One region of the Lysinibacillus irui genome, then DNA from elsewhere that is predicted to be linked to it. Evidence: riboswitches for the same ligand, from Rfam matches in the RefSeq annotation. Region 1 holds a riboswitch; each other region holds the start of a gene.
The links. A riboswitch is a leader RNA that binds a small molecule or an ion and turns the genes downstream of it on or off. The one in region 1 is predicted to bind cobalamin.
Positions count from the first base shown of each region.

Region 1 (3,500 bases):
AATACAGCTCGATAACAGGCCATACCACAGCCATTGAAGCCAATATTTAATGTTTTAGGTAAGGACATGCCGCCTAGTTTTTCTTGTATTTCTTCCGCATATGGAATGGAATCAGCCTTTTCACCGTAGCAAAAATCACAAGCCTTCAATGACAGGACATCCCCAATAGGCGCTAATAAAAAGCCTACTTCCTGTAATTTCTCTGTAATGCGTTCAGGCTCTGTCGTCGGAATTTTTAAGTGGATTTGATGGTCTGGCGTATATTCCATCGTACCCTCTTCTCCAACCACCTCTGCTAATGTCATCATTTGCTGTGGTGTGAAAAACTTATTGGCTACCCCTGGACTTACTGCTAGCTCAAAAATAGATTCTATTTTTTGCTGCACAAGCTTCGGCGGCGTGACCTTAATTGCACTTGTTCCTTTCACCATGGCGAGTGCCGCTGTTGCCATTTCAAGCGCTGTTTTTTTCGGCCGAGGCGTAGCCGCTACACTGGGTTTATTAAATCGGCCAGCATTAGGGTCTGCTGCAAAGTCATCACGTGCAGTCCCTGTCTCTTGGTTCATTGCCCACGGCTCATTTTCTTCACGTAAACGCTGATGTGGTCGTAATGGCTGTTTTTCTTCCCCAAGTGTATATTTACGCTGGTAGCCACGTGGCGTAATCATTTTATTATCATAGAAAAATGTCGATGAATTCCCGATAATCACGGTTGTCAGCATACCAATATCATGTTCGAGCATTTCTGCTAATGTTGTCATCGTCACTTCCTGACGTTCTCTATAGGCACTTTTTACAAGTCCTACTGGTGTGTCTGGCGAGCGATATTCTAAGAGAATTCGTTGTGCTTCTACAATTTGTCTTGTTCTCCTACCACTTTTAGGATTGTATAAAGCAATAACAAAATCAGCCATTGCAGCAGCCTCGACACGCTTTGCAATTAAATTCCATGGTGTTAGGTGATCACTCAGACTAATGGTACAAGCATCATGCATAATCGGAGCCCCTAGTAAACTAGCACATGAATTGATTGCTGAAATACCAGGAACTATTTCTACTTCAATGCCTGTAGCTTCTGTCCAGCCTAATTCGATTAACACTTCGTACACTAATCCCGCCATACCATATACGCCCGCATCCCCACTCGAAATTACGGAGACGATGCTGCCTGCTTCTGCTTGACGAACAGCCTCTTGAGCACGTGATACCTCTTCTGTCATTCCGGTACTGACAATAGACTTTGCACTGACTAAATCTTGAATAAGCTCTACATAGGTTTTATAGCCTATGATCATATCACTTTGTTGTAAAGCTTCTACTGCTCGTGTCGTAATATGCTTAAAATCTCCAGGTCCAAAGCCCACTACGAAAATTTTCCCTTTTTGCGCCATGCTGTTACCCCTCTTTCACCTTTTCGATCCCTTTAATGGCTGTCGTTTGTGCTGTACGCTGTAATGTACCTTCCCGAAGTGTAAAGACATGTTCGTTGTATAATGTTTCATGATGTAAATCTTGTACGAGTATTCTTGCATGCTCTGTTGATGGCACTCGATACCAATTTCCTTGTGGATAGGCGATGACTACACAAGCATCCTTGCATCGTCCATTACAGCGCGTTCTTGTCGTATGTATTTCCTGATCGAGTGCTTGTCGCTGTATTTCATCTCGAATGGCTAAGGTAATTTCCTCAGCATCCTTTCTCATGCAGCTACTGCCATTGCAAATAAAGAGATGTGTTTTCATCCCCTCTAAATTCCATGTTGTCATCTTCTGTCTCCCCTCATTTGCTTTCTGGAAAAAGAAAAAACCCTCACTCTTAACGAAGAGTAAAGGTTTTGTAGAAGCCAAATAAAAACGAATAGAATAAAATACAGGTACTCGCTCTCGCTTCAACTTCTCCCTCCGAAAAGTTTGCATGCACAATCAAATAAGCAGGTTTCCTGACTTAAGCTTCATTTTACTATCGCACCTTCCCAAGTTTTCACCAGTGGTACCTGCGAATTCATCAGCTATTACAGTAGCGGGGGCTGTATTGGATTTTCACCAATTTCCCTATTATCTCGAGCTATTCGAGCACTTATTGACGTTTTATATGAAATTTATTATCTTCTTCAATTGTTTAGAAAACTGTCTCTATCATATCTTATTATTTTAAAATTTCAATATTTCTTTAAAAATTTATGACAAATTTATCAATTTTGCTCGAATCTTATTCTTTAAAAAACTAAGTTCTCCTTACTTCTATCTAAATTTTCTATATGGATATGCAATTAAAAATTTTTATATAAAAAAATCTAGCACAATTATGGAAATTTATGTTACACTTTGTCGTGAAATCTCACAACTTTATGTTTTTTCGGTGTAAAATGCTTGCCATTTTACTTAAAAGGGAAGCCGGTTTGAATCCGGCGCGGTCCCGCCACTGTAATAGGGAGCTTTATAGATAATGTCACTGTCCAATGATGGGAAGACCTATAAAGTGTTGAACTAGAGCCAGGAGACCTGCCGAAAAAAAGGTGATCGTTTCAACCTACGAGGATAGGTGTGCGGCTTAGCAGATGAGAATGATTTGCTTTTTTTAGCTATGCACTTTTCCAGCAGCGGAGAAGTGCTTTTTTATTTTACGCACGCTACATTCTTAAAAAACTAATCGTTAGGAGGAAAGCTTTTGACATTTTCATGGTGGAAACTTAGTTATTTTTTATTGGCCTTGTTAATCGTGCCAAACCGAGCCTTTGCTATGCATATCATGGAAGGCTTTTTACCCATTGAATGGGCCATTTTTTGGTGGGTCATCACGACTCCCTTTATTATTCTAGGATTGCGTTCCATTCGAAAAACAATGGAAGAAAACCCTGAAACAAAAATGCTCTTAGGGCTTTCAGGAGCCTTTGCTTTTGTGCTATCGGCCTTAAAGATCCCCTCTGTTACCGGGAGCTGCTCCCACCCAACTGGCGTTGGACTTGGAACAGTTTTATTTGGACCTTTAGCAATGAGTGTCATTGGGACGATTGTGTTATTATTCCAATCATTACTATTAGCGCATGGTGGTATCACTACTTTAGGAGCCAATGCCTTTTCTATGGCTATTGTCGGTCCGTTTATTGCTTACTTTGTTTTTAAAGGGGCTCAACAAATAGGGTTGTCATTTTCACTTGCCGTTTTCTTTGCCGCTATGCTTGGTGACTTAGGTACATATATTGTGACTTCTGTCCAACTAGCACTAGCCTTCCCTTCAGAGGTTGGAGGTTTTATGGCATCCTTTACAAAGTTCGCAGGAATTTTTGCCTTAACTCAAATTCCGTTAGCCGTTAGTGAAGGAATTTTAACAGTCATTGTGATGAATTTCTTGAAAAAATACAATGTCAGCGAATTAAAAACTTTACGTGTTTTCTCTACAAAGGAGGCACATTAAAATGAAACGTAATGTATTGCTATTAGTGATTGTAGTGCTGTTAGCCATCATCCCACTGTTCATCCAAAAAGGAGCAGAATTTGGT
Region 1 covers NZ_CP113527.1:2,676,347-2,679,846, forward strand. The annotation lists gene cobJ (precorrin-3B C(17)-methyltransferase) at 1-1,391, opposite strand, end outside; gene OU989_RS13545 ((2Fe-2S) ferredoxin domain-containing protein) at 1,396-1,767, opposite strand; cobalamin riboswitch at 1,914-2,096, opposite strand; cobalamin riboswitch at 2,341-2,524, shown strand; gene OU989_RS13550 (energy-coupling factor ABC transporter permease) at 2,669-3,415, shown strand; gene OU989_RS13555 (energy-coupling factor ABC transporter substrate-binding protein) at 3,417-3,500, shown strand, end outside.

Region 2 (3,500 bases), 1.2 Mb from region 1:
TGTAGTTGGTTCATAGGAAATAACATAAGCAGTCGTATCATAGGCCCCGACTATTTCTGCTTCTGCACCTTTCATACCGTCCATATGCCCGTTCGTAATAATAGCTGTACTTCCTACAGGAAACTTCGGATTTTCAGCAATTTTTAATGTAGCTGGTACTTCGCCTGAACTTGAATGGTTCATTGTCGAATGATCCATTTCTTCAGTCGTATGATTAGATGTAGACGCAGGCTTCGTTTGATCCTCCGTACAAGCAGATAAAGTAAGTAAAGCTAATACTGATAGTAGTGCCATTGACCATTTTTGTTTGAATATCATGTCATATCCTCCTCACTATTTGCTAATACTGTAGCAAATAAATGTGCAGAAATAATGGACATGATCTACTACCAAAAATCAAATCACATCTTTCATCTAACAAGAAAGATGTGAGGAATTATTTATTGAATGGGCATGATTTTCAATGTTTTTTGTAATCGATAGGCGAGGATGCCAGCGAAAATCGCTAAGATAAAATCTTTTGGTAGTGGGGGGATCATCCAGAGCCAAGCTAGTTTATATGAAAAGACCTCTGGTGCACTTGCCCATAGTTTGTAGGCAAAATACATCCAATTTGTCCCTAGGAAATAATTAAGCGCAGTTGCGATTAACGCTGCCGCAATATAGCTTTTCTTTGTTGCACTTCGTTCTACAATTAGTCCTGCAACAAATGCTGCTCCAATAAATGTAATAATAAACCCAAAGGTAGGGCTTAAAATTTGTCCAACTCCCCCACCAAAACGAGCAAAAACAGGCGCTCCTGCTAATCCTATGCACATATAAACTGTACAGGCGAGCGCACCCTTTCTGCTACCAAGAACCAGTCCTGCTAAAATAGCAAAAAACGTTTGTAGTGTAATCGGTACACCACCCACCATCATAAATGGGGCAAAGGAGGTAATATTAGCCCCTATCATCATAAGTGTTGAGAATAACCCAATATAGGTAATGTCAATAGTTCTTAATTTATGATGACTCTGTTGTGTAGCAGTAGCCATAAATTTCACCTCGTTATAAACCTTCTTACTGCTAGTGTAAAAAACGAATATAATTGTGTCAACCTTATTTTAATTTTAAGTTAACTCAATTATAGTGTAGACTAACTAATTATAAAAATGTATGATAGAATCGTCACAATTTTATAACTTTAAGTACTATTGGTGTGATATTTTTTGAATGTCACTTAAAAGGGAAGTCGGTGGAAGTCCGACGCTGTCCCGCAACTGTAACGAGGAGTCTTATAATATTTTTTGCCACTGTGTTAGTATGGGAAGGCCATTATAGGATGCTGATTCGAAGCCAGGAGACCTGCCATTAGTAATACCTGTAATGCCCACGAGGATGCAAGCAATTACGGACAATAGCTGGATATTTTCTGACTTTGTTTAATCTAGGGTATTTCTATGCGTATTTTCGTATGGAATACCTTTTTTTATTGCTTCATCCATCAATACTTAGTAGGAGCTTTAAACGGATGAATAAAAAATTTATGTTTTTTTCCTTAATACTTTTCTTCGTATTAATCGTTTCTATGACAATAGCCGTTATGGTTGGGTCTGTATCAGTTACACCCTTCTATGTATGGAAAGTTATTCTTTCTAAAATCCCCATTATACAAAATGGCATAGAGCAAGACTGGAGTCGCTCACAGGAAATCATTATTTGGCAAATAAGAGCACCACGTGTTTTACTCGCAGCTATTGTTGGAGCTGGTCTAGCTATTGCTGGGGCAGCAATTCAGGCACTTGTGAGAAATTCCATTGCTGACCCTTATATATTAGGGATTTCGTCAGGTGCAGCTGTTGGAGCGACCTCAGTAATTATTTTAGGTGCCTTTTCATTTTTAGGAATCTATGCTCTTTCTGTATCTGCATTTTTAGGGTCATTACTTGCCATTGCGCTCGTATTTTTCTTATCACGAGTTGGTGGTCGTGTCTCAATTTTTCGCTTGTTATTGGCGGGGATGGCTGTGTCCTTTATTTTAACGGCCGTTTCCAATTTCATTTTGATGATGTCGAAACAAGAAGGGGCTTTAAAGGCTGTTATGTTTTGGATGCTAGGGAGTCTAGCTGGAGCCAAGTGGAATAATATTGTAATCCCGGCTTTCATATTCTTCCTCGTATTTGGGCTACTATGGCTACACTATCGAAATTTAAATTTATTATTACTAGGGGAAGAGGCAGCTGTAACGTTAGGGGTTAATTTACAGCAATTTCGTATTCAGCTCATTTTACTTGTTTCGTTGTTAACTGGTGTACTTGTCGCAGTCAGTGGCTCTATTGGATTTGTGGGATTAATCATTCCACATATCGTTCGGTTAATTGTGGGGTCAAACTATAAATATGTGATATCTATTAGTGCTTTAATTGGAGGAATCTTTTTAGTGTGGGCAGATGCTTTTGCCCGAATAATCATCGCACCTCAAGAAATGCCAATTGGTATTATAACGGCCTTTTGTGGAGGACCATTTTTTATTTGGCTACTCCGTCGTAACAATTATTCTTTCGGTGAAGGAGACTAACTTATATGACATTAGAAGCAAAGCAGCTATCATTCTCCATTTACGATGAGCGTATACTACATGAAGTAAGTATTCAAATAAAAGAAAAACAACTTGTTGGACTCATTGGCCCTAATGGTAGCGGCAAATCCACATTGCTAAAAAATATGTACCGTCTGCTAAAACCGGAAAGTGGTACGGTATTATTAAACGAACAAGATATTTTAAAGCAATCAAGTAAATCGATTGCTAAAAATTTAGCCGTTGTTAGTCAAGAAACACCTGTTTTATTTGACTTCACCGTACATGATTTAGTCAGTATGGGAAGAACGCCACATAAAAAACTATTGGAGCTTGATCAAGAACAAGATTTCCGAATTGTGGCAGATGCTCTTCTACAAACTGGTATTTCACATTTGGAGAAACGAAGCTTTAGCTCTCTTTCCGGTGGAGAGAAAAAGCGCGTAATGGTTGCACGTGCTCTGGCACAACAAGCTAAGGTATTGATATTAGATGAGCCGACGAATCATTTAGATATACAGCATCAACTCCAGCTTATGGACTTAATTCAAACTCTACATTTAACTGTAGTCGCGGCTTTACATGACTTAAATATCGCAGCAATGTACTGTGATCAAATTTACGTTTTACAGAATGGACGAATAGTTTGTCATGGGACGCCAGAAGAAGTACTTACTCCAACGTTGTTACGGGAAGTATTTCATGTTTTTGCTGATATTCAAATACATCCACTAACTGGTAAGCCTTATCTTACATATGTTCCAGAGCAATTTGCCAAAAAGGTTAACCAATCATAAGAAAGTTAAAAGTCTATACATCTACCATCCTTTACAAGGAGTGAATGTATGAAAATAGCCTTTACGAAAATGCATGGTATTGGCAACAGCTATATTTATCTTGATCTTTTCAGGTATGATTATAATGACAATATCTTTTGTGA
Region 2 covers NZ_CP113527.1:3,923,019-3,926,518, reverse strand. The annotation lists gene OU989_RS19760 (YdhK family protein) at 1-318, opposite strand, end outside; gene OU989_RS19755 (biotin transporter BioY) at 441-1,037, opposite strand; cobalamin riboswitch at 1,181-1,369, shown strand; gene OU989_RS19750 (FecCD family ABC transporter permease) at 1,514-2,560, shown strand; gene OU989_RS19745 (heme ABC transporter ATP-binding protein) at 2,566-3,357, shown strand; gene dapF (diaminopimelate epimerase) at 3,406-3,500, shown strand, end outside.
Region 2: linked by a shared signal. The riboswitch ahead of OU989_RS19750 (FecCD family ABC transporter permease) and the one ahead of OU989_RS13545 ((2Fe-2S) ferredoxin domain-containing protein) in region 1 are both predicted to bind cobalamin.

Region 3 (3,500 bases), 1.4 Mb from region 1:
CCGTGACATCTTCCATCGCCTTTTAAAGAACATGACGATTGGTTCTAAGAAAAATGCACTTATACCTGCAAATAGTAAAGGCATGGACACAGGGATAATAAAATAGGCAGCTACAAGTAAGGATAGAATCACAATTACTCGAAAAATCAATTTCCTAGCATTAAATTTATTCATAAACTCACCTTCTTTGCGAAAAAATTAAGTTAAGTGTACCATAAATCAAATTTTATTACGTTCTGAATCAATAAAGGTAGGGATAAATTATGGAAAAAGAGATTTTGCAACTTTTTAGTAATCTAACAGAGCGTGACCACGATATTCAATATGAATCTTACGAGGAACTAATGAAAATTATGCAGGAGCCCGTAGATTGGACATATGCAGTATGGGAACAGCTTGTACAAGCACTTACATACAAAGATGGACATGCTCGTGCACGTGCTGCACAAATTTTATGTGCCTTAGCCGCAAAAAGTGATCCAGAAGAAAGGGTATTGGAGGATTTTTTGAAAATTTGGGCTGTGACGTATGATGAGCGATTTGCCACGGCGAGGAACGCGTTACAAGCTATTTGGAAAATTGGATTAGCAGGTCAAGTACAAAGAGACTTAGTTGTCTCGTATCTAGCTAAGAGATTTCAAACCTGTTTGGATGAAAAGCATCCCTCTCTTATTCGCTATGATATTATTATTTCTTTTAAAAAGCTTTATGATCAAACGAATGACTCTAAATTAATAGCTATTGCACACCGCTTAATTGATGAAGAGCACGAAGTTAAACACAAAAAGAAATATAAGGCAGCCATCCGTTCAAAGTAGCGAGATGGTGTTTTTTTGTACAGGATGTAAAGTTTCTATTTGGAGTACAACTGTTTTTTCCTATTAATATATGGTAAACTGCTTTACAAATGAAATATTCTTGCAGAATAAAGGTGCTAACTAGCATAATCGGGAATTCGGTGAAAAACCGAAGCTGTTTCCGCAACTGTAAGTACAGCCATTATAAAGATATACCACTGTCTCCAAGGAGATGGGAAGGTTCTTTATAGCTCATTAAAATTCATTAATGAACTGTACAAGCCAGGAGACCGACCTTTATTTGAACGTATAACAACTCTTCGGAAGCTAGGAGGATATACGGCAAATTACATAGGTAATGTCATAGTAATTGGCAATCATTATGTTATTTTCGTCGTTCCTTTGCTTAAAGGAGCGGCGTTTTTTTATGCTATCGTTCATGTAAGAATTTATCAAAATGGGAAGGGGGTACATCAAGTGAAAAAGGATGCACGTTATTCTTGTTATCCGTTTATGCGTGAGAAGGCTTCAACGGTTGATTATGAGATTCGAACAGATAGTCTCACAACACATCTAGGGGTTGCATTAGCTGCAGTAAAAAAGGAGGATGTACAAGTTGTCGTAGATGATTTGCTGCTTATATTACCTATGGCTTACCATGTCAATGGTTCAGTCCGAGGAAAGCTAGCAGTAACAGAAGAAGATCTTTCTTGGTTAAGCGAACGCTATGACTTTTATGTTCGTCATGTGAAGGAAGAAATACAAAGTTTTGTTTTACCTCAGGGCACAGAGGCTGCTGCTGCTTTACATCTTTGCCGCAGTGAAGCCAAAAAATCATATCGTACATTACATAAGGTTTCAGAGGAACGAGAGGTACCAGCTATCCTTTTCGACTACTTAGGCTTGTTAGCAAATGTATGCTTTGTCATGGCAGTCTATATGAATCACCAAGCAGGTATAGCTGAAATACCGTTTATTAGTAAATCCTATCCAATGAAAAAGAAAAGGGAGAGTAAGAATGAAGAAAGTATTTAATTTCCAATGGCTATCAGTGCTAGTACTAATATTAGTTTTAGCAGGTTGTGGTACCTCAGAAGATACAAAAAATAAAGAGGCTTCACAGGATACGCAACAAACTGAACAAACAACCTACAAAGTAACAGATGATCGTGGTGTAGAAGTAGAATTTAAAGAAGTACCAAAAACTATTGTTTCCTTACAACCAAGTAATACGGAGATTTTATTTGCACTAGGTGTTGGTGAGAAAATCGTAGGAGCAACAGAGTATGACACATATCCAGAAGCAGCACAAAAAATCGAACGAGTATCTGATTCTCAGAATTTCGATAGTGAACGCATTATAGCCTTAAAGCCAGATGTGGTCATTGCTTACACAATTGGCTCTAAGGATGCATTGAAACCATTAGAAGATGCGGGACTGAAAGTATTTGTTATTGAATCTGCCACATCATTTGATGATGTTTATGGGGATATTGAACAACTAGCTGCTGTAATGGGTGTTGAAGATAAAGGAAATGAATTAAACGAACAGATTAAAGCGAAAATTACTGAAGTACAAACAAAGGTGAAAGAAGTAAAAGCACCGAAAAATGTTTATTTAGAGATTAGTCCTAAGCCAGATATTTATACGGCAGGCGCTGGAACTTTCCAGCAAGAAATATTAAATGCAGCCAATGTTAAGAATGTCTTTGCTGATTTAGACAATTGGGCGCAAGTGTCTGAGGAAGAGGTTATTGCGAAAAATCCAGAGGTTATATTAACAACAGTAAACTATACAGAAGATCCTATAGGGGAAATTTTGACACGTGATGGTTGGAATACTGTGAAAGCTATTCAAGATAAAGCTGTACAGTCTCTTGATACTGATATCTCTAATCGTCCTGGTCCACGTATTGGAGAAGCAGTAGAATTAGTAGCTAAAGCTGTGTATCCAGAGTTATTTAAATAACAATTCAAGGCTAGCTGATCTAACGGCTAGCCATTTTTATATGGTTAGTTATTACCTAGCGTGAAAATTGGAATTAATTTAATTTGTTCTATAGAATAAAGGTAAGAATGCTTAATAATTTAGGGAGGGTAGTGAATGGAACAGTTAGATACACAGGTTATTCCGTTTGAGGCAGTCTATAATTTCCGAGATATGGGGGGATATAAGACAAGGGATGGACGTATTGTAAAGAAGGGTTTATTCTACCGATCTGCAGCACTTGGTAAAATGACATCAGCAGATAAAGAGCGATTTGAAATGTTAGGTATTAAAACTATTTTTGATTACCGTGACAACAAGGAAGCACAGCATAATCCTAACCCCGTGTTCTCACATGCTCGATATATTCAAATACCAGCAAAGGGTAATCATGCTTTTGAAATGCCCACAAATGCTGGTGGTAAAGATTTTTATAAAGTAGTAAGCCCCGAAATGTTCCGAAATTTTTATGCGCAAATGCCTTTTAATAATCCCTCATTTAAGGAGCTAATGAAAACCATTCAAAATCCTGATAATTTAGGTCTTGTTCACCATTGTGCAGTTGGAAAAGATAGAACAGGTATAGGAGGCGCCCTGATTTTACTAGCTTTAGATGTACCAGAGGAAACAATCATGGAAGACTACCTAGACACTAATATACACTTACAACCCATGGTGGAAAAAATGGCTCAAGCTATTCAGCATCAGTATAATGA
Region 3 covers NZ_CP113527.1:4,077,430-4,080,929, reverse strand. The annotation lists gene ytvI (sporulation integral membrane protein YtvI) at 1-174, opposite strand, end outside; gene OU989_RS20495 (hypothetical protein) at 264-818, shown strand; cobalamin riboswitch at 913-1,110, shown strand; gene OU989_RS20490 (hypothetical protein) at 1,275-1,832, shown strand; gene OU989_RS20485 (ABC transporter substrate-binding protein) at 1,816-2,766, shown strand; gene OU989_RS20480 (tyrosine-protein phosphatase) at 2,902-3,500, shown strand, end outside.
Region 3: linked by a shared signal. The riboswitch ahead of OU989_RS20490 (hypothetical protein) and the one ahead of OU989_RS13545 ((2Fe-2S) ferredoxin domain-containing protein) in region 1 are both predicted to bind cobalamin.